3 regions of the Exiguobacterium sp. s7 genome follow, and region 1 is predicted to be linked to each of the others. Evidence: riboswitches for the same ligand, from Rfam matches in the RefSeq annotation. Region 1 holds a riboswitch; each other region holds the start of a gene.
What was found. A riboswitch is a leader RNA that binds a small molecule or an ion and turns the genes downstream of it on or off. The one in region 1 is predicted to bind thiamine pyrophosphate.
Positions count from the first base shown of each region.

Region 2: another riboswitch for thiamine pyrophosphate. It lies ahead of thiW (energy coupling factor transporter S component ThiW); the one in region 1 lies ahead of KNP79_RS04990 (YkoF family thiamine/hydroxymethylpyrimidine-binding protein).
Region 3: another riboswitch for thiamine pyrophosphate. It lies ahead of tenA (thiaminase II); the one in region 1 lies ahead of KNP79_RS04990 (YkoF family thiamine/hydroxymethylpyrimidine-binding protein).

Region 1 is NZ_JACSLO010000002.1:467,521-475,674, forward strand. Features, by position in the region: gene KNP79_RS04965 (amidase family protein) at 1-1,396, shown strand, start outside; gene rlmN (dual-specificity RNA methyltransferase RlmN) at 1,466-2,527, shown strand; gene KNP79_RS04975 (SMP-30/gluconolactonase/LRE family protein) at 2,701-3,582, shown strand; gene KNP79_RS04980 (hypothetical protein) at 3,595-3,858, shown strand; gene KNP79_RS04985 (GTP-binding protein) at 3,961-5,154, shown strand; TPP riboswitch at 5,217-5,317, shown strand; gene KNP79_RS04990 (YkoF family thiamine/hydroxymethylpyrimidine-binding protein) at 5,397-5,990, shown strand; gene KNP79_RS04995 (ECF transporter S component) at 5,983-6,558, shown strand; gene KNP79_RS05000 (ABC transporter ATP-binding protein) at 6,551-7,882, shown strand; gene KNP79_RS05005 (energy-coupling factor transporter transmembrane component T family protein) at 7,879-8,154, shown strand, end outside.
Region 2 is NZ_JACSLO010000007.1:104,582-112,735, forward strand. Features, by position in the region: gene KNP79_RS10460 (tetratricopeptide repeat protein) at 1-440, opposite strand, end outside; gene KNP79_RS10465 (ribonuclease FAU-1 family protein) at 490-1,029, opposite strand; gene KNP79_RS10470 (DUF58 domain-containing protein) at 1,094-2,146, opposite strand; gene KNP79_RS10475 (AAA family ATPase) at 2,150-3,070, opposite strand; gene KNP79_RS10480 (hypothetical protein) at 3,169-3,861, shown strand; gene KNP79_RS10485 (hypothetical protein) at 3,954-4,700, shown strand; gene KNP79_RS10490 (aminoglycoside phosphotransferase family protein) at 4,702-5,670, opposite strand; gene KNP79_RS10495 (hypothetical protein) at 5,713-6,033, shown strand; TPP riboswitch at 6,058-6,156, shown strand; gene thiW (energy coupling factor transporter S component ThiW) at 6,221-6,709, shown strand; gene KNP79_RS10505 (hypothetical protein) at 6,773-7,039, shown strand; gene KNP79_RS10510 (GNAT family N-acetyltransferase) at 7,034-7,513, opposite strand; gene KNP79_RS10515 (YcxB family protein) at 7,495-7,995, opposite strand; gene KNP79_RS10520 (VOC family protein) at 8,089-8,154, shown strand, end outside.
Region 3 is NZ_JACSLO010000007.1:64,901-73,054, forward strand. Features, by position in the region: gene thiD (bifunctional hydroxymethylpyrimidine kinase/phosphomethylpyrimidine kinase) at 1-738, opposite strand, end outside; gene thiM (hydroxyethylthiazole kinase) at 738-1,526, opposite strand; gene tenA (thiaminase II) at 1,523-2,197, opposite strand; TPP riboswitch at 2,280-2,384, opposite strand; gene pelG (exopolysaccharide Pel transporter PelG) at 2,446-3,894, opposite strand; gene pelF (GT4 family glycosyltransferase PelF) at 3,875-5,293, opposite strand; gene KNP79_RS10235 (DUF2194 domain-containing protein) at 5,290-7,137, opposite strand; gene KNP79_RS10240 (tetratricopeptide repeat protein) at 7,119-8,057, opposite strand; gene KNP79_RS10245 (GAF domain-containing protein) at 8,062-8,154, opposite strand, start outside.

The DNA.
Region 1 (8,154 bases):
CACATTTGATTTTATGGAACTCGATATCGAATCTGCCCATCGCGGATATAAAGAAGGAACGTTTACGGCACGTGACGTGACGGCCTACTATTTGACCCGGATCGCCCAGTTCAACGACAAACTGAAGGCGGTCATTCAAGTGAACCCGGACGCGTTGTTCGAGGCCGAGTCGGCTGACCGGGCGTTTCGTCGCGGGCTACGCTTGCCGCTACTCGGCATCCCGGTGCTGATCAAAGACAATGTCGAGACAGCCGGACTCATGAAGACGACGGCCGGGGCCGTCGCCCTCGAACATCACTTCGCAGGCCGGGACGCCCATCTCGTCCAAAACCTGCGAGCGAGCGGGGCCATCATCCTCGGGAAAGCGAACTTGTCCGAATGGGCCAACTTTTTGACCGAGGGCATGCCGAACGGCTGGAGCGGTGTCGGTGGGCAGACGCTCAATCCATATGGGGATAAGCTCGATGTCGGAGGTTCGAGCTCAGGTTCGGCCTCTGCGGTCGCAGCGAACCTGACACTGCTCGCTGTCGGTAGCGAGACGAGCGGCTCCATCATCCATCCGAGCGTGCACAATGGCATCGTCGGCATCAAACCGACCGTCGGCCTCATCAGTCGGAGTGGCATCATCCCGATTTCGCGGTCGCAAGACACGGCGGGACCGATGGCACGAACGCTCGAAGACGCGGTAAGGGCACTTGAGGCGATGGTAGGGGAAGACCCGGCGGACCCGGCGACACTCAACCTCCCGGCCGGCCCGCCGTATCGGACGTGCCTCGACGAGCGCCAAGCGGTCGGGATGCGTGTCGGGATCGTCAAAGCTGATTTATCAGCAGAAGAACAAGCATTATACGGTGAGACGACCGAGCTGTTGAAACAGAGCGGCATCGACCTTGTCGAAGTCGAACTGCCCGCCCATGATACACTCGACCAAGGCGATATTTTGTACCACGAGTTCAAACTCGGGATCGAGGCGTACCTGGCCACGACGACGCTCCCGTACGAGACGTTGTCGGATTTGATGGACTGGAACAACAGACATCCTGAGACGATCCCGCACGGACAAAAGACGTTCGAGAAAGCGGAAAGATTGTCGGGACGTCTCATCGAGGCGGCCTATTTGACGCGCCGGCTCGATGACGTGCGTGACGCCAAGACGGACGGACTCGACCGCCTATTAAACGAACAGCAGTTGCACGCGCTCGTCTTGCCTCACGATTTGAACTATGACATGGCGGCAAAAGCCGGGCATCCGACCATCACGATCCCATATCGCTTGAAAGCGAGCGGGGCGCCGTTCGGCCTGTCGTTCACCGGGACGAGTTATGCCGAACGTGACTTGATCCGTCTGGCGTATGCGTTCGAGCGGCATATTTCGCGTCCCGTTCCACCGTTATAAGAACGTTGCACCCGTCGTCCACGTCCGCTACAATGGTACGTATGCGGATTGAAGAAAGGACAGATAGCAATGAAACCATCTATATACGGGCTGACGTTCGATCAGCTGACAGAAGCGTGTGTCTCTTGGGGATACAGCGCCTTCCATGCGAGACAAATTTGGGACTCGCTCTACATCGACCGAGTGAAACAAATCGAGGACATCTCGGTACGGGCCGAGGTGCGTGAGGCGATCGCCGCCGAATACGTCATCTCGACGCAAGACCTGTTCGTCAAACAAGAGGCGGGCGACGGGACGGTCAAATTTTTACTTAAACTACACGACGGGCACTATATCGAGACTGTGCTCATGCGACATAAGTACGGCCGTTCGGTCTGTGTGACGACGCAGGTCGGGTGCAATATCGGCTGCAGCTTCTGTGCGAGCGGTCTCTTGAAGAAGACACGTGATTTGACGGCGGGCGAAGTCGTCGAACAAATCATGACCGTTCAACACTACTTGGACGAAGTCGGCGAAGGGGCCCGGGTCAGCCATATCGTCGTCATGGGGATCGGCGAACCGTTCGATAACTTTGACAACTTGGTCGACTTCTTGCGTGTCGTCAAGGACGAGCGCGGTCTCGCGATCGCGCCGCGTAAAATCAACGTCTCGACGAGCGGACTCGCCGACAAGATTTACAAGTTCGCGGACCTCGATTTGCGCATCAACTTGGCGCTGTCGCTCCATGCGCCGAACGACGCGCTGCGGACGCAAATCATGAAAATCAACCGGGCGTTCCCGCTCGACAAGCTCATGCCGGCCATCCGGTATTACGTCGAGAAGACGAACAAACGAATCACGTTCGAATATATTCTCCTGTCGAAAGTGAACGATTTACCGGAGCACGCCGAGGAATTGGCGGCGCTCATCGACGATATTAAGGACAAGTCGTACGTCAACTTGATCCCGTATAACCCGGTCAACGAGCATATCCAATACGAGCGCAGTACCTCGGAGGACATCATGGCGTTCTATGATGTCTTGAAGAAGCGTGGCATCAACACCGGTGTCCGCCTTGAGCACGGGACTGACATCGATGCGGCATGCGGCCAGTTGCGCAGTAAACATATGAACGTCGAAGGTGCGAAATAAGTGGACTCCTTGAATCGAATGATTCAAGGAGTTTTTTTTCATAGAGCCGCTCCGGTGAAGGAAAGACGGACATCGCCCCTAACTCTGCGGAACGATTTTGAAAAATCTTGAATAGACCTCGTCCGCTCAGGGAATAGTCAGTTGAAATCAATGTAGAGAGTGGAGGCAATTCAATGGAGACAGTAAACGCTGCGTTATGGATTCGAGTCAGAAATACACTTGGGGAAGGCCCGTGTTGGGATGCTGAACTGAAACGGTTCTATTGGGTCGACATCGAAGGACACACACTTTGGTGGTACGACGAAAAGGAAGACGAGCTGTCATCGTTCGATATGGGACAACAGATCGGGTTTGCGGTCCCGAAAGTGACAGACGGCGTCGTCGTCGGCTTGAAAGACGGCATTTATGAATGGGACGAGGGATCGAAGCGACTCGATAAACTCGTCGAACTCGATGACCCGGAAGGGGATCTTCGCTTCAACGACGGAAAGGCCGACCCGTACGGACGAATCTTTGCCGGGACGCTTCATCTCAACGACGAGGAGAACGAGGCGACGCTCTATCGCTTGAACCGTGACGGCACGACCGAGGTCATGCTCAGTGAACTGACGCTGTCGAACGGTCTGACATGGTCTCCGGACCACTCGACATTCTACCATATCGATACACCGACCGAGACGGTCCGCAAATACCCGTTCGACTTGAAAACAGGAACACTCGGGGATGGGGAAGTCGTCATCGATTTCAAAGATGAGGAAGGATTCCCGGACGGCATGACATCCGATGAGGACGGCTTTTTATGGATTGCCCACTTCGCGGGCGGACGCGTCTCGCGCTGGAACCCGAAGACGGGTGAAAAAGTGCTCGAGGTGCTCGTGCCGGCCCCGAACGTCACGTCATGCTGTTTCGTCAGTGATGACTTGAAACAACTTGCGATCACGACGGCGCGCGAAGGAATGGATGACGCGGCGCTCGAGGCCCATCCGGACGCAGGGTCGGTCTTTAAAATTGATACAGATGTGAAAGGGATGCCGCTCTATCGGTTTGGTCGATAAGGAGGTACGAAGATGGTAAAACGATTGCTCGTTCGTGCGGGAATCGGTTTGGCGCTCGCGGCGGTCGCCCGGGTCGGGATTCAAAAGCTGTTGGAGGCAAACCGGGAAGACGATCATACGTATTTGAATCCGCGGTGGGATGAGACGCCGAGTGTGGATGCCGACAAGGACGCGGATGAGGTCGGTCTGACCCAGCTCGACTCGATTTATCGAGCCGAATGGCAGGCGAACGCCTATCCACGCTCAGAGGCCGAACGCAAGGCGTTAGAGGAATAGGCAGGAGAACACGTCCGGAAACGGGCGTGTTTTTTTCTTGACAAGACGTCACCGACCCGTCATTATCTAAAAAGTAATCATTACGATTTAGGAGTGGGTAGAATGAGACGAATCCCGATCACCGTGCTGTCCGGTTATTTAGGAAGCGGTAAGACGACACTATTGAACCACATATTGAACAATCGGACGGGCAAGAAATACGCCGTCATCGTCAACGACATGAGCGAGTTGAATATCGATGAGCGATTGATTGAACAGGGCGGTTTTTCAAGGACGGACGAAAAGTTGGTCGAACTATCGAACGGCTGCATCTGTTGCACGCTCCGTGAGGACCTGCTCGAGGCGGTAGCAGAGCTTGCGAACGACCGGGACCTCGACGGAATCATCATCGAGTCGTCCGGTATCTCAGAGCCGATCCCGGTCGCCCAAACGTTTACATATGCCGATGACGCCCTCGGCATCGATTTGACGAGCCGAGTCTATATTGATGCGATGGTGACCGTCGTCGATGCGTTTCGGTTCTTAAAAGATTTCAACTCGGGCGAGTCGCTCCATGAACGCAAGCAGGCGATCGAGGCGACGGACGTCCGCGAAGTCGTCGACCTGCTCGTCGACCAAGTCGAATTCGCCGATATCATCGTCTTGAACAAGGCGGATCGCGTGACCGAGACCGAACTCGGCGAGATGACCGGACTGTTGAAGGCGCTCAACCCAACCGCGAAGCTGTTGACGTCTGTCCATGCGAACGTGGAATTGACCGAGCTGTTGGATGTCAATTTGTTCGATTTCGAACAGGCGATGCATGCGGCCGGGTGGATTCAAGAACTTGAGACAGATGTGCACACGCCGGAGACGGAAGAGTATGGCATCAGCTCATTCGTCTACCGTCGGCGTCGGCCGTTCCACCCGGAGCGTCTCCATGCCTGGATTGAGACGTTTCCGGAAGAAATCGTCCGTGCGAAAGGGTTTTTATGGATCGCTTCACGGAACGACCTCGCCTGTCTGTTTTCACAAGCGGGTTACGCCTCGACGCTCGAACATGCCGGACGCTGGCTCGCGACGCTTCCGGAAGAAGAGCGCCGTCACATGTTCGCGGCCGAACCGGAACTCGCCGCCGACTATGTCGAACCGTACGGGGACCGACAGACGGAGCTCGTCTTGATTGGGCAGCGGATGGATCGAGCCATCATCGAACAAGAGCTCGATCACTGTCTGCTGACAGATGAGGAGATGGCGCTGGATTGGTCGACGCTCCGGGACACACTTCCGGGGAACGAGGTCGTCACGTTCTCATAAGACCGTTTACAAAATGAAAGCGGTCGTCTATACTGATTCTTGCATGAACAACCGCATACATTGGACTACACTAGGGGTGCTTCGGCTGAGATGTGAGCATGGCTCCAATCCCTTATGACTCGATCCGGGTAATACCGGCGTGAGGAAGTGTGGCACTTTTTCTAATGGATTAAAATTGGACGAGTGGCCGCATTCTCATGGATGCGGCTTTTTTGTGTACACATAATAAGGGGGAATAGAACATGAACAAACAATGTGGAACGAGCCCGATCGTCGGTTTCCGCTTTACACTGAGCCCGATGACGACTGATTTCGTGAGCATCATCAAAGGGGCGTTGAAGGAGACGGATTTACAAAACGTCTGGCGACATACCGATGACGTGTCGACGGTCATCCGTGGACGAAGTGAGCATGTATTCGATGTGGCTAAGACCGTGCTGTCACACGCGACGAAGACAGGGGAACATGTGTCGATGAGCGGGACGTTCTCGGTCGGGTGTCCAGGGGATACGGCCGGAGATGAAGTGCTCGTTGTGTCGAGCGAACCGCTTAATGGTCCCGTCGGTCCGCAATATGTCTCTTCACAGTTCGCGCTCTATCCGCTCGGTGATGAGAACTACATGGACATCATCTACGAAGAAATCGCTTTTGCGAAAGAGCGGGGTGTCTTCAATGACTCGATGCATTACGCCTCAGGCATACATGGGGACATCGAGCCGGTGTTCGCTTTCTATGAGGCGACGTTTGATCGCGTCCGACAGAAGACAAGCCACGTCGTCATGACGGTGACGTTCAGCGTGAACAGCCCGTCACACGAGGGACGCATGGATGCTTAAATCGTGGAAGTTAAAAGAAATCGTCTTGTTGTCGATTTTATCGGTCGTGTTCGCGGTGGTCTATTTGGCGTTCGTCCATGCTGGGAACTTGTGGGCCGGTCTGATTGGACCAATCGCCTACGAATGGATTTTTGGGATATGGTTCATCGTCTCGATTATCGCAGCTTATATCATTCGCAAGCCTGGGGCTGCATTCTTATCCGAAGTGCTTGCGGCGACGATTGAGATGATGATTGGCAACGCCATCGGACCGCGCATCATTTTAGTCGGGATCGTTCAAGGGATCGGCGCCGAAGCGGCGTTCGCTTTGACGGGTTATAAACGCTATGATCTTTGGGTGCTCATGCTCGCCGGATTCAGTGCTGCTGTGACAAGTTTCGCATATACGTACGTCATGGGAGGGCTCAATGCCCTCAGTCCGACATATGTGGCTACGATGTTCGCACTACGCGCAACGAGCGGGATGTTGATTGCTGGTCTGGGCGGTAAGATTTTGAGCGACTTGTTGCTTCGGACGGGCGCGCTTGATGGGTATGCTCTCGCGCGACAGGACCGTATGCATGGTTGAGGCAGAACATCTGACATTTCGTTATCCGAACAAGAAATGCGATGTCTTGACGGATATCACACTACGTCTAACAAAAGGGAGAACGGTCATTACAGGGGCAAGTGGGTCGGGAAAATCAACATTGCTCGCTTTGATGAATCGTCTCTATCCGGACAATTGTGATGGCATCGTGACGGGCAGATTGCACTTGTTCGATCGCTCTTATGATACGTATGAAGCTGGCGAAGTGAACCGGCGCGTCGGAACGGTCTTTCAGGACCCGGACAGTCAGTTCGTCATGCAGACGGTCGAAGAAGAATTGATTTTCACGCTCGAAAACTTTGCCGTCGCGAGAGACGAGATGATGGCCCGTGTCACCACAATGTTAGAGGCGTTGCATTTGACCGATTATCGTCACCGTACCATTCATGACCTATCGGGGGGTGAGAAGCAGCAAATTGCCGTCGCTTGTGCCTTGATTGGCCGTCCCGAGTGGCTCCTCCTCGATGAGCCGCTCGCTCACCTCGATCCTGAGACCGCCCATCATTTCGTTCGTTGGCTCGACGGCGTCGCACAGACCGTAAACGTTGTCGTCATCGAGCATCGGCCATACATATGGGGTGATTTTTTTAACCGACAAATAAAGCTCGTGAGTGGGCGCATCGACTATGATGGACCGTTCATCGTCCGACCAGATTATGCGTTCTCTCCAATTAAAGTTGAACGAGGAAAGGAAATGTTATTTCACATACCGGAATTAAAACGAAAAACATTTCAATTAGCAGCGAGCGAGTTAAAGGTCGCTGAGGGTGATCTCATTGCGGTGCTCGGTCGAAATGGTAGCGGAAAGTCGACATGGCTGCGAAGCCTAGCCCGGAAACATCGTGAAGTCGGCCTCGTCCCGCAATCACCGGCGCATCTATTCGTTACGAATGATGTGACCCGAGAACTTGCATATGGCCATAATCGCCCGATTGAGGACGTCTTAACGCGGCTCGGGCTCGAATCAGTGCGTGACCACCATCCACTCTCCCTTAGTCACGGTCAAAAACGAAGGCTCGCCATCGGAGTGATGATGCTGTCTAATAAACAACTGATTGCGTTTGATGAACCGACTGCCGGACAAGACGAGGTATCGCTTCGTGCGCTCTATGACTTAATGGTCGAACGAACACGATCCGGCCAGACGATTTTGTTTGTGACGCACGACCTCAGCTTCGCGCGGATTGCGAACACATATTATTTGATGTGTGACGGCGACTTGAGTGGGCCATATGACGCTTCACTCTGGGATGAAAAAGAATTACTACGCACCCACGGCTTATTGATGGAGGAATCGCGATGACATTTCATGAGATGAACCCGACGATTAAATTTCTGACCGTGGCATGTCTCATGTTCGGTCTCGCCTTCATGTATAACCCTTGGACTCCGCTTGCTGTTTTTCTCGGTACAGTTACACTTCAAACGCTATTCTCTGCTGTGAGCTGGAGAAGATGGGGGTTGTACATGATCCCATTTTTATTGACCGCGCTCGGGACATTGTGGACGACGCTCGTCTTTGGAAAGCAATCAAGCGGAGATGTCGTGTTCAAGCTGTTTGGCAATGATGTGACC
Region 2 (8,154 bases), on a different contig from region 1:
ATGCTCGTGAACGTGACCCAAGGCACGCTCGTGATGTAAAGCAGACTGTCCGGCTCATCGTCGCCGACGACGACTTCCCGTTTCGCCCCGCTCATCCGGGCCGTCACTTCTTCCATGAAGTCCGGGAACGCGTCTTTATAGGTCGCCGTGCAAAAGTTGAAGACGTCATCGTCCATCATGACGGTAAACGAGGGATGCACGACGTCGTGCTCGATGACCTCGTCGCCGCGAATGCGGTAGCGAAGCTCCGGGATGGCGTTCGCCGTCTTGACGGCACCGTACAAGAACAGTTTAAAGAACGACTGGCCGGTCCGTTTGGCATGCGTATGTAACTTCGTCACATCAACGCTCGCCGTCACATTGAAATGCGGAGCGTCAAACGCCTTGAAGAATTCGTAGTGCTTCTTGCGCGACCACGTCTCGGTATTGATGATTTTCATGATTCGTCCCCCTGTTTTTTCTTTCACTGTACCAAAGGGAACAGGCCGTTCAAAGTTTTTGCTTCAACTCGGTGTAATGCTCGTTCGCCAAGTCGAAATAGACGAAGTCCCGACGTTCAATCCGGTCGAGCGTCGCATGGAAGTCACGCCAGCCCTGCTCGACGAGCTCCGGCGTCAGTTCTCCGGCCTCCGTCGCTTCCTCGAACTCGTCCTCGTCTTTGCGGACAACGTCCCCGTTCGGGAAGATGAGGATGTCGAGCAACAAGTCGTCCATATACGGGATTCCGTCCTCGTATCCGATTGCTTCGACGATATCGATGTACCATTGAACGATGTGCCCTTCATCATTAAACATGACGGTCACACCGAACGGCTCGTCGTCCGGGAAATATTGGAGCCAGCTGTAACCGGCATCGGCGACGATGAACTCTTCTCCCTTGTGCATCTTATATTGAGGTGCGCGGACCGCATCGATTTGAAACAAGGCAACGGTCCCAGAGAAACGGTCATCATGTACCTCCATTTGCGCGTAGCGATGTTGCAAAATCCGTTCCCAGTCTCGACGATTGGCAAATTTCCGTTTTGGCATATGTCTCTCTCCTTTTGACCCAATTCATACGTAAAGAGTTCGCTAAAATCCGACATTTCCCTGTTCAATCGTACAGATTGTGTTGATTGAACCAGACGAGGTGGCTTTGCTTCAATCGTTTTCGCTCGACCATCCGCGTAAAGGCGTCTGTCGAGATGAAGCGATTGCCTGGGTGAATCGTCGCTAACTGCAGCAAGATGAATCGAATGCCGCGCTCGCCTTCCTGAAGCGGGACATGGAGCATCGTCCCATCCTCATCGAATCGATTTAAAAACAACTCGATTTTGCAGTCCTCTTTTAACAGGCGCGATGTGACGAAGGCGGTTTGACTGATGAGCGATTCGAAGTCGTGATGGAGCGTATAACCGGACGGACCGGTCAAATCCAAGGCAAACGTGAACGTATCGAGCGTCGTCTGTTGAAATACTTTTGACTGCAGTCGTCCGAGTTTGGCGGTCGCATACCAATCGATTTCCTTCACCGGTTCCCCTTCATACGGTTTCGACCCGATCAGTTGCAACGGATTTCGAAGCGGTGACGCCAAAAGCGGCCGGTCCCCGAGCGCTAGCCGTTTCGTCCCGACCGGTGGATGTAACAGGAGCGATGGAAGCACGGTCCACTCTGTATCGACCGGTCGTTCATACAAATACGTCCCAAGGCGAAACGGGAGCGTGACGGCGATGACGCATTCCTCGAACATGGCTGGACCGCGATACTCGGCGCGCACGACCAATTCGTGCCGGGCTCGACCGACATCGACCTCATAGTCGAGCACGTTCGGAAGGCGCTCATGCGCCGGAAAGCTGATCCCTGAGCTCGACTTCAAACGAACCCGCAGCGGCAGTCCGAGCCGGTCCAACTCATCCACCCCATCGACCACCAACACGATTCGACTCTCATCTCCGACAAACAGCAATTCTTCGTATTGCGTGAACCGGAGATCGATGTGTCGCTCAAGTTGTTGCCGCGTCCGCTCGAGCATCCAAATCGCACTCGCTACAATGAAACATAGATAGCCCAACCCATAGACGTACGGGAAGAACACGAGCATGGCTCCGCTCACGAGATATATAGGGAGGAGCCGGCGCTGCAACCAAGCGTGCGTGGACAGGATCATCCGTCAGCCCTCGACCGGCACGGGCACGGTGTCTAAAATGTGTGCGATGACATTCGCTTTCGTCGACTTGATGCCGCCTTCGAGCGTCAAGCTGATCCGATGGGCAAGCACATACGGCGCCACGGCTTTGACGTCTTCCGGGATGACGTACAGTCGGCCGGCCAAATAGGCATAGCTTTGACAAGCGCGGAGCAACGCGATCGCGCCGCGTGGGCTGACTCCGACCTCGACGGACGCGTGCGCCCGGGTCGCATGGACGAGACCGAGCATATAGTCGAGGACATCGTCCTGAATCGCGACTTGTCTCGTCTCGGCCTGCGCTTCTTGCAGCGAGGCGAGTGACGTCACGGCCTCGATGTGTTTGCGGGTCTCGGTCAACACTTGCAACAACAGTTCTCGCTCTTCGACGGCGTCCGGATAGCCGACCGGAATCGAGATGAGGAACCGGTCGAGTTGCGCGTCTGGGAGCGGGAACGTCCCGGCCGATTCAATCGGGTTTTGCGTCGCGATGACAAAGAACGGTTTCGGCATCGGATACGTCTTCCCGCCGATTGAGACTTGTCGTTCCTCCATCGCTTCGAGCAGCGCCGACTGGGTGCGTGGGACAGACCGGTTGATTTCATCAATCAAGACAATGTTCGCGAAAATCGGACCTTGCCGATGGTCAAAGCCTTGCGTCTGCATATTGAAGTAGTCGGTCCCGATGACGTCGGACGGGAGCAAATCGGCCGTAAATTGGATGCGCGAGAATGACCCGTCCAAACTGCCGGCAATCGCTTTTGCGAGCAATGTCTTCCCCGTTCCAGGTACGTCCTCGAGCAAGATGTGCCCTTCGGCGAGAAGCGCCGTGCAGCAGAGCCGGACGACTTCACCTTTCCCCAAATACACTTCATTCAACTGTTTGATGACCGCTTCGATTCCCATTTCGTTCCCCTCCGTTGGTAGATGTCTTATTCGAAGTTTACCTGTTTATGGTAATATAGACAATAAATAGTCTGAACATTCCGATAAGGAGGGAAAGGATGAAGTGGTCATCTCGATTTATAGGGTATCTTGTTGTGACAGCTTGTCTCGTTGTGACGTTCGTCTTTGTCAGCAAGGAGGCGTTCAGTTGGTTCCAAACGATTAATACACCTGCTCCAATTAACGTGACGGAAGTGAACAGAGAAGAAGAGGATAAGCGGCAAACAGGCGGCATCGATATGGGGAAAACGACAGGGCCCAAATTTGAGGGAGACCCTCGCCCGAAGGAAAAGATGCTCAAATTCAAATTTGGTAGCGGGAATGGTGATGCCCCAGGCGGACTCGGCACATTGTTCGCCTTCCTTGCCGCCATCGGGTTGACCGTCTATGGCGTGCGTAGATGGCTGCGTCGTCGACGGGGAAAAGGATTCACGTTCTCTAGTAGACAGAACGCCTTGGCGCCACTGTCTCTCAACGCGGACACATCGATTGAGGCACGGACGTTCCCGATGCTCACGAATATCGAACTGAGGGATTGGCTGATCACGTTCAACGCGTCGCTCGCCCCTGAGTTAAAACTTCGGACGAATGAGACGGTCGTCGACTGGTTCGAACGCATCGAGCTGACAGATATCGACGCCTCGCTCTATCATCTGATTCGTTATGGTCCCGCATCCGATCGTGACATCCCGTTCGAGCAGCAACAACGATTTCACGAGGCACTCGACCGTTACTTGAAGCGGCAACCCTGAGCGAGAAAGTACCCGGGTTCTCAATGACTGGCAAACATGCTACGCTCATTGAGAACAGGAAAAAAATGTAACTTTCTTAGGAGGTTTGATTGATGAAACGCCTAGGCCTACTCGGATTCAGTGTGTTTTTATTGACCGGGTGCACCGATTCCGTTGAGCAACCCATCGTCCCAGCCGATACAAATGAGCCGTCGCCCGAAGACATCACCGCTTGGACGCGAGAAGATTTTAAAGACGTCTTCGACCAATATAAAAAAGTCCCGCCGCTCTTGAAGGCACTCGAGAACGATGGACTCACCCCGTTCCGCGAGACGTTCGAGCACGTCGTCATCGCCGGCGACGGCATCCATCATACATACGCCGACATTCATCCGTTCAAACTTGACGACGGCACGTACGCCACCGTCTATGAGAGCGCGAACGGAGACATCGCCAACGGCCCCGAGTCGGTCGCGCCGCTGTTTTGGCAAGAGGCGTCGTTCCTCCAATTCGTCGAAGAAATCGAGAAACGAAAATATGGGACGAGTGCCCCACCAACGGACGTCGTTTTGACCGAAGACGAGTTTCAGGCGCTCTATAACCGTCACGCTTATACGTCCGCACTCATCGTCGAGCTCGACGAATGGGGCGTGCAAGTCGCGCGTGACCCGCTCGAGAACGTCATCATCGCGGGGAACGGGGTCAAGGAAGTGAAGGCCGATTTGATCGTCTTTGAGGTCGAGGGTGGCTATGCCATCGTCTATGACCGGGGCGGTGAGATCTTCAAAGGGCCGGAGTCGATTGCTCCGCTGTTTTGGAGCGAGACGGATTATGAAAACTTACTTGAGAAGTATGAATGACTTATCGGACACGTCGTTTCAAGTCCCGGTACTCGAGTAGCAAATTGAGCCATTGCGCCGGCTTATCGCTCGACTCAGCTACATCGTACCGGTACCTCGTCACATACACATGCCACGACAGTGCCCGATAGACGCAACCGAGCTCTTCGGCGATCAACAAGTGACGCCAAAGCACGTCTTCGGGTGCGACGCCGCTCCACGCTTCCAAGTAAACCGTACGCATCGTTTGAATCTGTTCATACCAGGCGACCTCGTCTTCTTCCGGCAATAAGTCGTACAGCGCGTTCCAAAACACGCGCACGCTGAAAAACGGATGCGTGACGGTCGCGTCGCCCCAGTCGAGGATACACAAATCATTCGTCCGTTCCCGCCAGAAGATGTTGCCGCCGTGCAAATCACCGTGCTCGAGACTCATCGGCATCCCAATCGCCAGCTCATCGCACATCGCGATCAATTCATCTTGAAGCGCGAGCATAGCCTCGGCTTTGTATTGCTCGAGCCCGGCGCAGAGCTCAGGTAAATACGTGCGAATTTCGCCCTTCAACTTGGCCGGTCGGCGGTCCGGGATGCCGTAAGACAAGTAGGTCTCGATCTGGTCGATCTCCTGTCGCTGCAGCTGTGCGTATTGACGCAACGCCGCTTCGTATCGACTCACGTCAGGTCGTTCACGTAGCGCCTCTCCGCCGATGTCTCGCATGAGCAACCAGTTCCGGGCTGAATCGATGGCGATGACGTCAGGCACGAAATCAGGATGCCGCTCGGCCAGAAACGCCGACAATCCGGCCTCGCCGCGGCTGATATCGGTCACCGCTTTGGCGTAGTAACGTTCCTCATCGAGCGCGCCAACAAGCAAGTACGTCAAATCGGTATCTTTGATCACGTGCCACCTCGCATTCGGCACGTTTGCCTCAATCCATCGTTCGAACCGTTCACGAAACGATCGGTCACGCCATGGGATTGCCTGTCTCATCCTGTTCACCCTTTCTTTCATCATCTCCTAGGAGGAAACGATATGGACGTTGTATATTACTCATACCCGGTCGATGCCATCTTGTATATGTACTTAGGGGCGACGGCCATCGTCAGTCTCATCATCGGGCTGCTCGTTTGGCGTCTGTTCAAGCGCCGAGATGTCGGCTTTTGGACAACGCTCGTTCTCAGCTTTGTCGGGCTGTCGCTCTCGCTCGTCTGGTTTCAAAACGCGTCCGTCGCCGTGTTCATGGGGACACTCCCGTGGCTGATCAATCTCGTCTTCTCCCTTTTGTTGTACGGTCTGTTCGTCGGCATCATCTATGTCACGTTCCGACCACGAAAGCTCGACCGCGTCAAATGACGGTATGCTATACTCATGTTAATAAACGACCACTAGGGGAGCCTTCGGGCTGAGACGGCATGCGCCGGACCCTTCGAACCTGATCTGGCTCATACCAGCGTAGGGAAGTGGTGTGGGATTCGTCTGTCTTTCCACGCCACTTTTCCACTTGGAGAAGTGGCGTTTTCATTTTGAAAGGAGACTATCTATGCGTATTCAACAACTCACTTGGATGGCGATGCTCATCGCCATCGCCGTCATCGGTTCCCTGTTCATCTCGATTCCGACCGGTGTCGCCCGTGCCTATCCGATTCAACATATGGTGAACGTCATCGCCGCCGTCACCGTCGGGCCGATCGGGGCCGTTCTCGTTGCGTTCGTGACCGGAATCGTCCGTGTCATGACCGGTACCGGGTCGCTCTTGGCCTTTCCCGGAGGTATGATTGGGGCGCTTTTGGCCGGGGTCTTCTATATGAAGACGAACCGCGTAGCCTTCGCCGCATTTGGTGAAGTCATCGGGACCGGCCTCATCGCTTCGCTCGTCGCCGTCCCGTACGCCAAGGTGTTGATGGGGACCGAGTTCGGGGCGCTGTTCTTCTTCCCAGCCTTCCTTGCCTCGAGTGTGACTGGGGCCGTGCTCGGCTGGATTGTCTTGGCTCGGGTCAAGCAATTGCGACCGCTCACGGCGAAGCGATAAATACTTCCCTCCCACTGATAGTAAATGGTAAAATCAGGATATCAGATATTAGGAGGTCATTTCTTGAATCGATTGACGCTATTATTGGCGGCCACCGCTTGCCTGTTCATGTCCGGTCTCTTGTACACGCTCGAACGGATCGCCACGTTCACCCGCTGGAATGCCCAGATTGCGACGGGCACGTTTTCCAGCGAGCCGATGTTCGTCGATGTGTTGCTTCAAAACGTGTTCATCTCGATTTTCGGAGTGGCTGCCATCTTCCTCTTTTTCAAAGCGGGCAACGCTGTCCAAAATACATCGTCCACAAAAGCAGGGACGGCCGACTTATGACGGCTGTCCCTGTTTGACGTGATACACCCAAATCTCTTCCCCGTTTGCCTCATCAATCAAGCCGCTGTCGACAAATCCACCCTTCGCATAAAATCGTTTCGCCGGTTCGTTCGTCGGATGGAGACTGAGGATGAGGTCATCCACATCGAATCGCTCTTGAATCCACACGAGTGCCAACTGTAAAAAGCGTGACCCGATTCCTTTCCCTTGCTCTGTCACATCGATCATAAATCGATCGAGCCAGATGTAACGCTCCACCTTGTTCTCGGCCCCAATCATCATGAAGCCGACGGGATGATCACCGCGACAAAGTGCATAGCACTGCCACGCATATTTGACATCGGTTTCCATCTCGCGGAGCGATTCGGCGTTCGTTTCGATAAAACGGGCTTGGTCAGAAGCGACGGTCAAGGCGACTACGGCATCCCGGTTCGTTTCATCGACGAGTTGAATCGTCAGCGTATCGGCAGCCATCGGCGCACCTCTTCCATGTCCAGTCCGCGCTTCGGCAAGATATAGGCGCTAACCGAGGAGTTGTATAGATACACATAATCGTCCTCCTCGACGACTTCCTTGATTCCTGCCCATGACACACGCGTCTCGCCGAATTCGTTTAAATCGCGAAGACCGTTTTCCTCCAAATCCATCGTATGCAAGCCAAGCATACCTTCGTTGCTGCGTTCGTCGATGAGACGCCGCGTCTGCTTCCGGACGTGCCGTTCAAAGTATTTCGGATAATATAGGAACCACAGAACGCTCGCGATTCCGTATATCCCGTACAGCCACCAGTCCGTCTCTTGGAGCCACGTCGCCAGCACGAAAGCAGCGCCTAAAAAGATAAGTGGTCCGATGATTCGCTGCAGGAGAATCATTCGCTTTCCGGTCTTCGAACGTTTAATATGGCTCAAGTTGAACCGGATATAGTCGTCTTCCGTCAATTCGTATTGGATTTTCATCATCATTCCCTCCTCGGTGTCCTATACGTCTCACGTGAAGAAAAGTTCCGTTCAGAACGTTGATTGGATAAACTAAAAGAAAGGAGTGACATCATGAAACAAATCCACCATCTCTGCATCCAGACGCCCGACTATGAGGCGTCCAAACGATTTTATGAG
Region 3 (8,154 bases), on a different contig from region 1:
GAGGCCATGGGTGATGGCGCTTTGAATGAACCGCTTCGCCGTCACCGCCGCCTCCATGATAGAACGACCTTTGGCAAGTTCCGCTGTAAGCGCCGCCGAAAATGTACAACCGGTACCGTGCGTATCGCTCGTCTGGATGCGCGGGGCCGAGAGAAGGAACACTTCCGACTCCATCATGATCAAGTCTTCGGCAGTTTCACCTTCGAGATGGCCGCCTTTTAAAATAACCGCGCGCACGCCGTACGCTAACATCCGCCGAGCCGCCTCGAGACGATCATTAAACGATCGAATCGTCAACCCGGTCAGCACTTCCGCTTCCGGCACGTTCGGTGTGACGACTGTCGCGAGTGGCAACAAGGAGGTCTTGAGCGCATCGACCGCCGTGTCCTGTAAAAGCGGGGCCCCTCCTTTCGCAATCATGACCGGGTCGACGACGAGTCGGTTGAAGACATGACGTTTCACCCCGGTAGCGACCGCCTCGATGCGCGCCGCATCAAATAACATCCCGGTCTTACATGCTGCGATCGAAAAGTCCGAACCGATTGCATCGAGTTGTTGCGTGATGAGTTCCGGCGACACCGCTTCGACCCCATGCACCCCGTGCGTATTTTGAGCGGTGACGGCCGTCAGAACGCTCGTCCCGAACACCTCTAGCTCTTGAAACGTCTTCAAATCGGCTTGGATTCCTGCTCCCCCGCCAGAGTCCGAACCGGCAATCGTCAATACTTGCGGCCGCATCATGACACCACCTCAATGCGGTCGCTCGGCAACTCGACGGCTGTCATCTTGCCGAGTTCATTCAAGAAATGAACGGGGAAGTCGCCCGGTCCATCCGCCAAAGCGGTAGCCAGTTCGCCGCACCGCGCATATCCGGCGAGCGCTGTCGCCGTGGCCGTCAACGCGTCGGATTCGACCGCAAGGAACGCACCGACGACCGCACTGAGTAAACAACCGGTCCCTGTCGTCCGGGCCATTGCTGCGGTGCCGCCTTTGATTTCAATCGTCGCGTCCCCGTCGCTGACGACATCCGTCTCTCCGGTCACGGCAACGACACAGTTGTAGCGTCGTGCCGCCGCGCGTGCGATGTGATTCAAATCAACCCGCGTTTCCCCAGCGTCCACGCCGCGCGCCGCCGCGTCGAGACCAATCAATGTCGCGATTTCTCCGGCATTGCCTCGGATGACCGTCACGCGGACGTGTTGCAAAATGGATGTAGCGACGTCACGTCGAAACGCGGTCGCCCCGACACCGACCGGATCGAAGACGACCGGCCGGCTCGATTCATTCGCCGCCTGTCCGGCTCGAATCATCGTACGTTCCGTCGTCGCATCGAGTGTGCCGATATTGAGTACGAGCGCATCGCTCGCAGACGCCATGTCCGCGACTTCTTCGACGGCTGACGCCATCACCGGCGCAGCGCCGATGGCGAGCAACCCGTTCGCCGAAAAGTTAGCGACGACGATATTCGTAATGTTATGGATGAGTGGCCGTTCGGCTCTGACTTTGTCCCATAAGTCGCGCTTCATCGTGTCACCCCCGCCGGTAAATCCCACGACTCGAGCGTCCACGCCATTTCCCAAAACGCATGCTCATAATAACAACTCTTCAAGAACAGCTGTTGATACCGGACCCGTTCTTCCGCTGTCGCTTGTCCGGCGAGCACGTCGAGCCGTTCAAGCTGTTCCTCGACGAGATCGCGGAACCATTCCGAACCGTACGTCGCAATCCACGTCGCATAAATCGGATGATCGGGTGTCGCATCTTTTAATCGCTCCCCGATCTCATAATAGACCCAGTAGCACGGCAAAATCGACGCGAGCACATCACCGAGCGTCGGACCGGCCTGTTGCATATGGAGCGCATAGGCGTAAGCCGTCGGGGCCGGCTCAAACGTCGCCCACTCCGCCTCCGTCACGTTGAGCAAGGTGAAAAACTCACGGTGCAACGCATGCTCCGCTTCAATCGTATGAAGCGCGTGCGTCAAAAAGCGGCTCGCTACTTCCATGTTCGGGGCGAGGGTCGCGCCTTTCGCCTGCACTTTGGAGAACTGGTTCAAATAATATGAGTCTTGCATGACGTAATGCCGAAATTTCGCCTCGTCGAGTTCACCCGTTCCGAGCTCGCGGACGAACGGATGGTCAAAGCTGGCTTGAAACAAGGCATCGGCCTCTTGTCGAAGATGTGCGGTGAATGTCATTCATGTCTCCTCCTTTGTTATAAAAAAAGACGCCGCCTCCCATAACGGAAGCGGCGTCGGATTTACACAAAGTGTACGAGAACAATCGGTTCGCCCACTTCCCTACGCTAGCGTGAACTAGATCAGGTTCAAAGGGTCTGGACCTCGTCCATCTCAGCCGCGTCACGCGACTCCCCTAGTGGTAAACATTATGAAATTCGGTCGTCTACGACCACATCATATCAGTCTTTATCTTTGTTGAAAACCCTTTATCGCGAGAAGTGACGGTTCAACAACGTCCCCATTTGGGAGAACCGTTCGGTACCAAGCTTGCGTCGATTCGAGGCCGCGAACACGTAATAATCGACTTTGCCCATGTAATAGATCAAACGCAGGCCGGCCAAGAAGAACGTGATTGTCGTGCTGACGGCAAAGCCGACGCCGTACCAATCGATGCCGCGCGGCAAGAGCAAGAGCGTGAACAACGCATTCAACGTGAAGAACGAGATGTTGACGAACAATGCCCCGCGTCGATCCTCGAAATAGAGCAACAACAACGTCAAGATGAGAATCATCGCGTTCGCGAACGCCGCGAGCGTCGTCATCCGAAAGATTTGACCGATCTCATCCGGGACGCCGATCCAACTGACGAACACGCCTGCCATGAGGATGGCGAACAACGTCACGACGCCTTGGCTCCGCGCGAGTCGAATCAACTCATTTTTCAGCACCGACGTCATCGTCTGTTTCGCTTTCTCGATTTGATGGAGCGCCCCGCCGTAGTTAATCAATCCATAAAACGTACGGTAGCGCTCATAAAACCGAGTCTCGACGGCGACGACGAACAGGAGTTGCGTCGGGATGATCGTCAAGTACGACCAAAAGATGGCCGTGTCATAATACGGGTTGAACAAGAACGAGTCCGCGACGATCACACGTCCTTCACCGAACCAGATGATGAAATTCGTGACCCAAATCCCGAGCACGTACAACACGCCGATGGCGAACAAGTCTGGATAGCGGTCGAAGTACTTGAAGTACGAGAACTCTTTCACCGCGTAACGGAGCGGGAACGTCCGGAGCATCGCGAAGAACAACCCGAACAACGTCACAATCATCCCGACCGTGAAACCGAGCAACAGCTCGAGACTCGACGGATTGACCATGAGACGGCTAATCGCATAGACGCTCCCGACCGAGATGAGTCCGCCCAGCAAGAAGCTATAGGCCACCGCTTGATAATACTTGGCGGCACTCAAGAACAAGAACATGACCCAGATGACATTGATCGTCATGAATAAAACGAACAACGTCAGTTTGTACAGAAAATCGAGCGGCGACAATAGCCAAAAGATACTGTACAGAATCGTCGCGGCGAGGATCGTCACTTTGAGCATCCCGGTGAAGACCGGGAAAATCTCATGTGCCTTCTTCTCGTAAAACAAGTCCGCCACATATCGGGTGACGACGAGCTGTTGGAAGCTGAACAAGATTTGCGAGAAGATGAACGCGTACGAGACCGAGATCATGAAAAGCGTCCGTTCGGCGAGCGATAACGTCGGCATTTGGAACGCCAACCATTGAATCGTCCCGACGACCAAGATGACGATCAACCACGGTCCGGATGTGACGAGGCCCGAGAACGTGTACGCCTTCAACCTGGACGAATAGTAGTCTTCTTGGAACAACTTCTGCAGCTTAAACCCGATGCCCGCCATACTGTTCCCTCCTCGTTTCATAGATGGCTTTGTAGCGGTCCACGACTTGTTGGAGACGATAGTATTGACGGACCCGCTCCCGCCCGTTCTTACCGAAACGCATCCGCTCCTGCGGATAATCCATCATCCACTCGACCTTGTCCGCGACCGCTTCCGGATGAACCGGGGGCACGATAAATCCGGCTGGACCGAACGGGTCGTCTTCTCGGCCGTACAGGAGCTCGGAACAAGCCCCGACATCGGTCGCGACCCACGGGATGCCGGCTGCCATTCCTTCAAGAATCGCGAGCGGTTGACCTTCCGAGATACTCGTCAACAGAAGTAAATCAAACTTCGGCAAATAGGCTTGGACATCAACCTTTCCGACAAGCTCGACATAATCGTTCAGTCCGCTCTGTTCGATGAGCAGACGGCACTCTTCCGCATATTCTTCATCCTCATCGAGCGGTCCCATGATCGTCAGTTTGAACAGACGATGCCGCTCCTGCAAAATCTTGGCGGCGTAAATCATCGTCTTCAAATCTTTGATTGGCACCAAGCGGACGATGGCCCCGATTTGAAAGAGATCGTGCTCAGGGCGATCGACCGTCGCCTGGATTTGTCGATCGGCGATGCCGTTGGCGATGATTTTCGTCTTCTCGCTCGGGGCGCCAATCCACTCCTGATATTCGCGGTTCCGCTCGAACAAGGTGATGATCTCATCGGCCGCGTTATAGGCCTCACGCGACAAATGGTGAAAGAAACGGACCCACCTCGGCTTATACGGCGCCGGAATCCAATACGACTGTAAAATTTCCTCCTCGCGTTCCCGCGAGTAGATGCCGTGCTCCGTCAAGATGAACGGAATCCCTTGCGTCTCCTTCATGTAGGACGCGACCACACCGGCATAACCCGTTGACACGGAATGAACGAGGTCGACTTTCGGGAGCGGTTGATGGAGCACCCGTAAAATCGGAGTGTACATACTCTGCCACATCCAGAAATAGTCGATGAACGAACCCCCGTTCATTTCCTCGGCGTAGGCCGCCTTGACATTTTTCCAAAAGAACTCGCTTGCGAAAAACGCCTGACTTGAAGGCACTTCTTTCCCAAGCAAACGAAGCGCATGCCGGTTCGGACTTTTCAACATGAGCCAGTCCGATACGTTCTGTTCGTCCTCAGCGCCCCACTTTAATCGCCCTTTCGCCCGCTCGCCCACGTCGCTCAAATATAGATGGGTGATGCCGGAGACGTTCGGTGGGAACACATATTTCATCTCTTCCGGACGCTTCTCGGTCGGTTGAATCGAAATGATTTCAAACGACACTTCGGGCATCGCCTCAATCAACGTCTGCGTCCAACTTGAGACGCCTCCGCTCACGTATGGATAACTGCCCTCTAATACGAGTCCGATTCTCATTGCGCTTCCCCCTTGATGGCGATTTCAGCGTTCGCCGATGTCAGTTTGACAAGGTAGAGCGGACGGTCGGCTTCCCATTGTTCGACCGTCCCAAAGTCAAACTCTCCCGTCTCAAGTGATTGGCCTGGTTTGAGGCGAATCGTGAAATGAGAGGGGTTGACGAGACCTTCCCCGGCCAAATAGACGGTCGACTCATCAAACGTGACGTTCAAATCAGCTTGTTGGTATGTGATCATCTTTTCGGTCGCGTAGTGTTGCGTATATGCCTCGAGGTGCGGATATTGATCTTTCACGTCATGGACGATTTTGCGAAGACTCGCGAACATCGTATCCCAATCCCGACCGAAGGCCCGGTCGGGGTCGATGACATCATCCGGGTGAATGAAGTGGGAAAACACACCGAAGTTGGCGATTGCATCGACTATTTGAAAAATCGATCCGCGCTCTTCCCCGTAATCGCTTGTCACACGCGGGAAATGGTACAAGTTCGGATGCGTCGCATCAAATTCGAATTCTTGGACGAAGTCTCCGCTCTCCGGCTCCCCCGTGTAGAGCGAAGCAATCGTGCGCAGTTCTGGCAACGCTTCGGCGATCGCATCGACCCCAGTCCGGTTGAGCGCGTTCGACGGCGGGACATATGACTTGAGCGTCTCGGCCGGGAAATAGTTCTCAAACACGGACTCGGCTTGAAGCAATGACCGTTTCATCTCGTCTTTATCTTGCCAGGGGATGTACCCGTACGTCGGGTCAATCGGTTCATCGGCCGTGACGAGCGACTGGTGGTTATAGCCATGGAGTCCGATTTCCCCACCGTGGGCGATCAATTTGCGACCGAAGTAGAGCATTGGGAACTCACCCCGTTTGATCAACTGTTCGTCGACGAGCTCCATCTCCTCTTCATACGTCCCGATCATGGCACCCGTGTAAATCAAATCGTCATCTTTCGCCAAATCGACCATATCTTCCCACCAATCCTCGGCGAAGAAGTCTTTGACCGATTTATCGAGCGGGGTCGAGGACACGTCTTTCATTTTCCCGTCCATGACCGGTGCCGGGAAATCATCGATGTACATGAGCTTGATCGCTGCTTGTGCTGTGACGAACGCCGGCGGCATCGTGCCGAGCGTCTGCACGAACAGACCGCGGATCATCTTTTGGTTGGTGATTGTCGTATTCCAATAAAGGACGTTTCCCTCACCGACTTCGTATTCCCAAAGGATTGGGAAACCTTCAGCTGACAACATGACGTTGGCCTCGTCTGCAATCGCAAAATCGACGACGCTATGGACAAATAAGTCGTCTGGTGGATTCAAGTCGACATAGCCCGGAAAAATCGACTCCTCGAAATTCAAGCCGTATACATCCGGCACATACTCACCGATTTCTTCAATTCCGGTCAACGCGTTCCATGCCGGATCTTTAAACCGATTCGCAAAGACGAGGTTCCCGCCTTGTTCGACATAACGTTTCATTTCCACGAACGGCCATCTTGTCGTATCTTCACCCGTGAAAATGATGATGGTGTATGGAGATGGCGCAATCGATCCGACGGCGCCTGGGTTCACTTCGCGAACGTCAAGTTTCGCATACTGCAGACCGTACAGCAGGTTGTCTGCCGTTTCGACCGCCAAATCACCTTCATCCCGGACGAGATAAACTTGAAGCTGATGCTCACCCGCTTTTGCCGAGGCATCACTCTTCAACTGGTCGATGTTCATCTGTTGCTCGGCGACGTTTGGCAACAACGTGTGTAGCGAGTGGATCCGTAAGTATTGAATCGCACCGACGACGACTAAAAATAAGACGATGAAGAGCGAGAATGAGATTACAGTTCGTTTTTCCATGATGTCGTGTCACTCCATTCTTCAAACAACAGTCGGTACTCATACGGTACGTCCTCCAGTGAGAATTGGGTCTGCATCATAAACATGACCGCCTTCACTTCGTTCCAACGTTCGCGCTCATAATAGTAATTGATAAGCATCAGATGAGCCTCGATGCGTTCCGGGAAATGATGGACGTACTCTTTTAAAATGTTCAATTGCTCTTTGGGGCGCTCTAACGTGAGATAAATCTCGTTCAAGTCTTCGTAAATCCAAGGCGAAGGCGGATAGAGCGTCTTCGCTTTCAATAATTCTTCCAGCCATGCGCCTCGCTTGTCCTTCAACATGACCTCGGTGATGAGTTCACTATGGATCATGCGTTTATAAATCGTCGCAAGCCGTCGAATCGTGTCTGGGTTACCTAAGTCGTACTCGCGTTTGGCGTGTTTCAATTCTTGTTCATATTGATCGATTAAGATGTTCATTGTCGCCGCGGCGTAGTGGACAGTCTCGCTGTCCGTGCTCTCAAGTCCCATCTGCAAATACTTGCCTTGCTGGTCAATCGATTGATTGACGTGCGTCAAAATCGAGTGTTTGCGGATAGCTGGATCTTTCGAGTTGATGGCGTCGGTGAGCGGTAACAGATGACTGCTGCTGCTCGCTTCATGACGAATCTGTTCATAGTTGACGACCTTGAAGTCGATATAGTCGTCATAGTCTTCAATCAGACCGCTCCGACCGAACCGTTCAGCAAGCCGATACACCGCATAGACGGCAAGTTCGGCCAAAAACGGTAAGAACAGACCGAAGCTGAGCGCCGCCACCGCGACGCCATAATCCGGCGCTTTCATTCTTCGTTTCAACGCGATCAATAATCCGAAGGCGAGCAGTGCATGAACGACATAAATCCCGATCAATACGAGACGAATGGTAGACTCCATCTCGTCACACTCCCTTCTGGATCAAAATCCCTTCGATCCGGTCATAGATCCGTTGACGGTGTTCTTCACTCGTTCCTGGGAGTAAGAGCAACAGCTT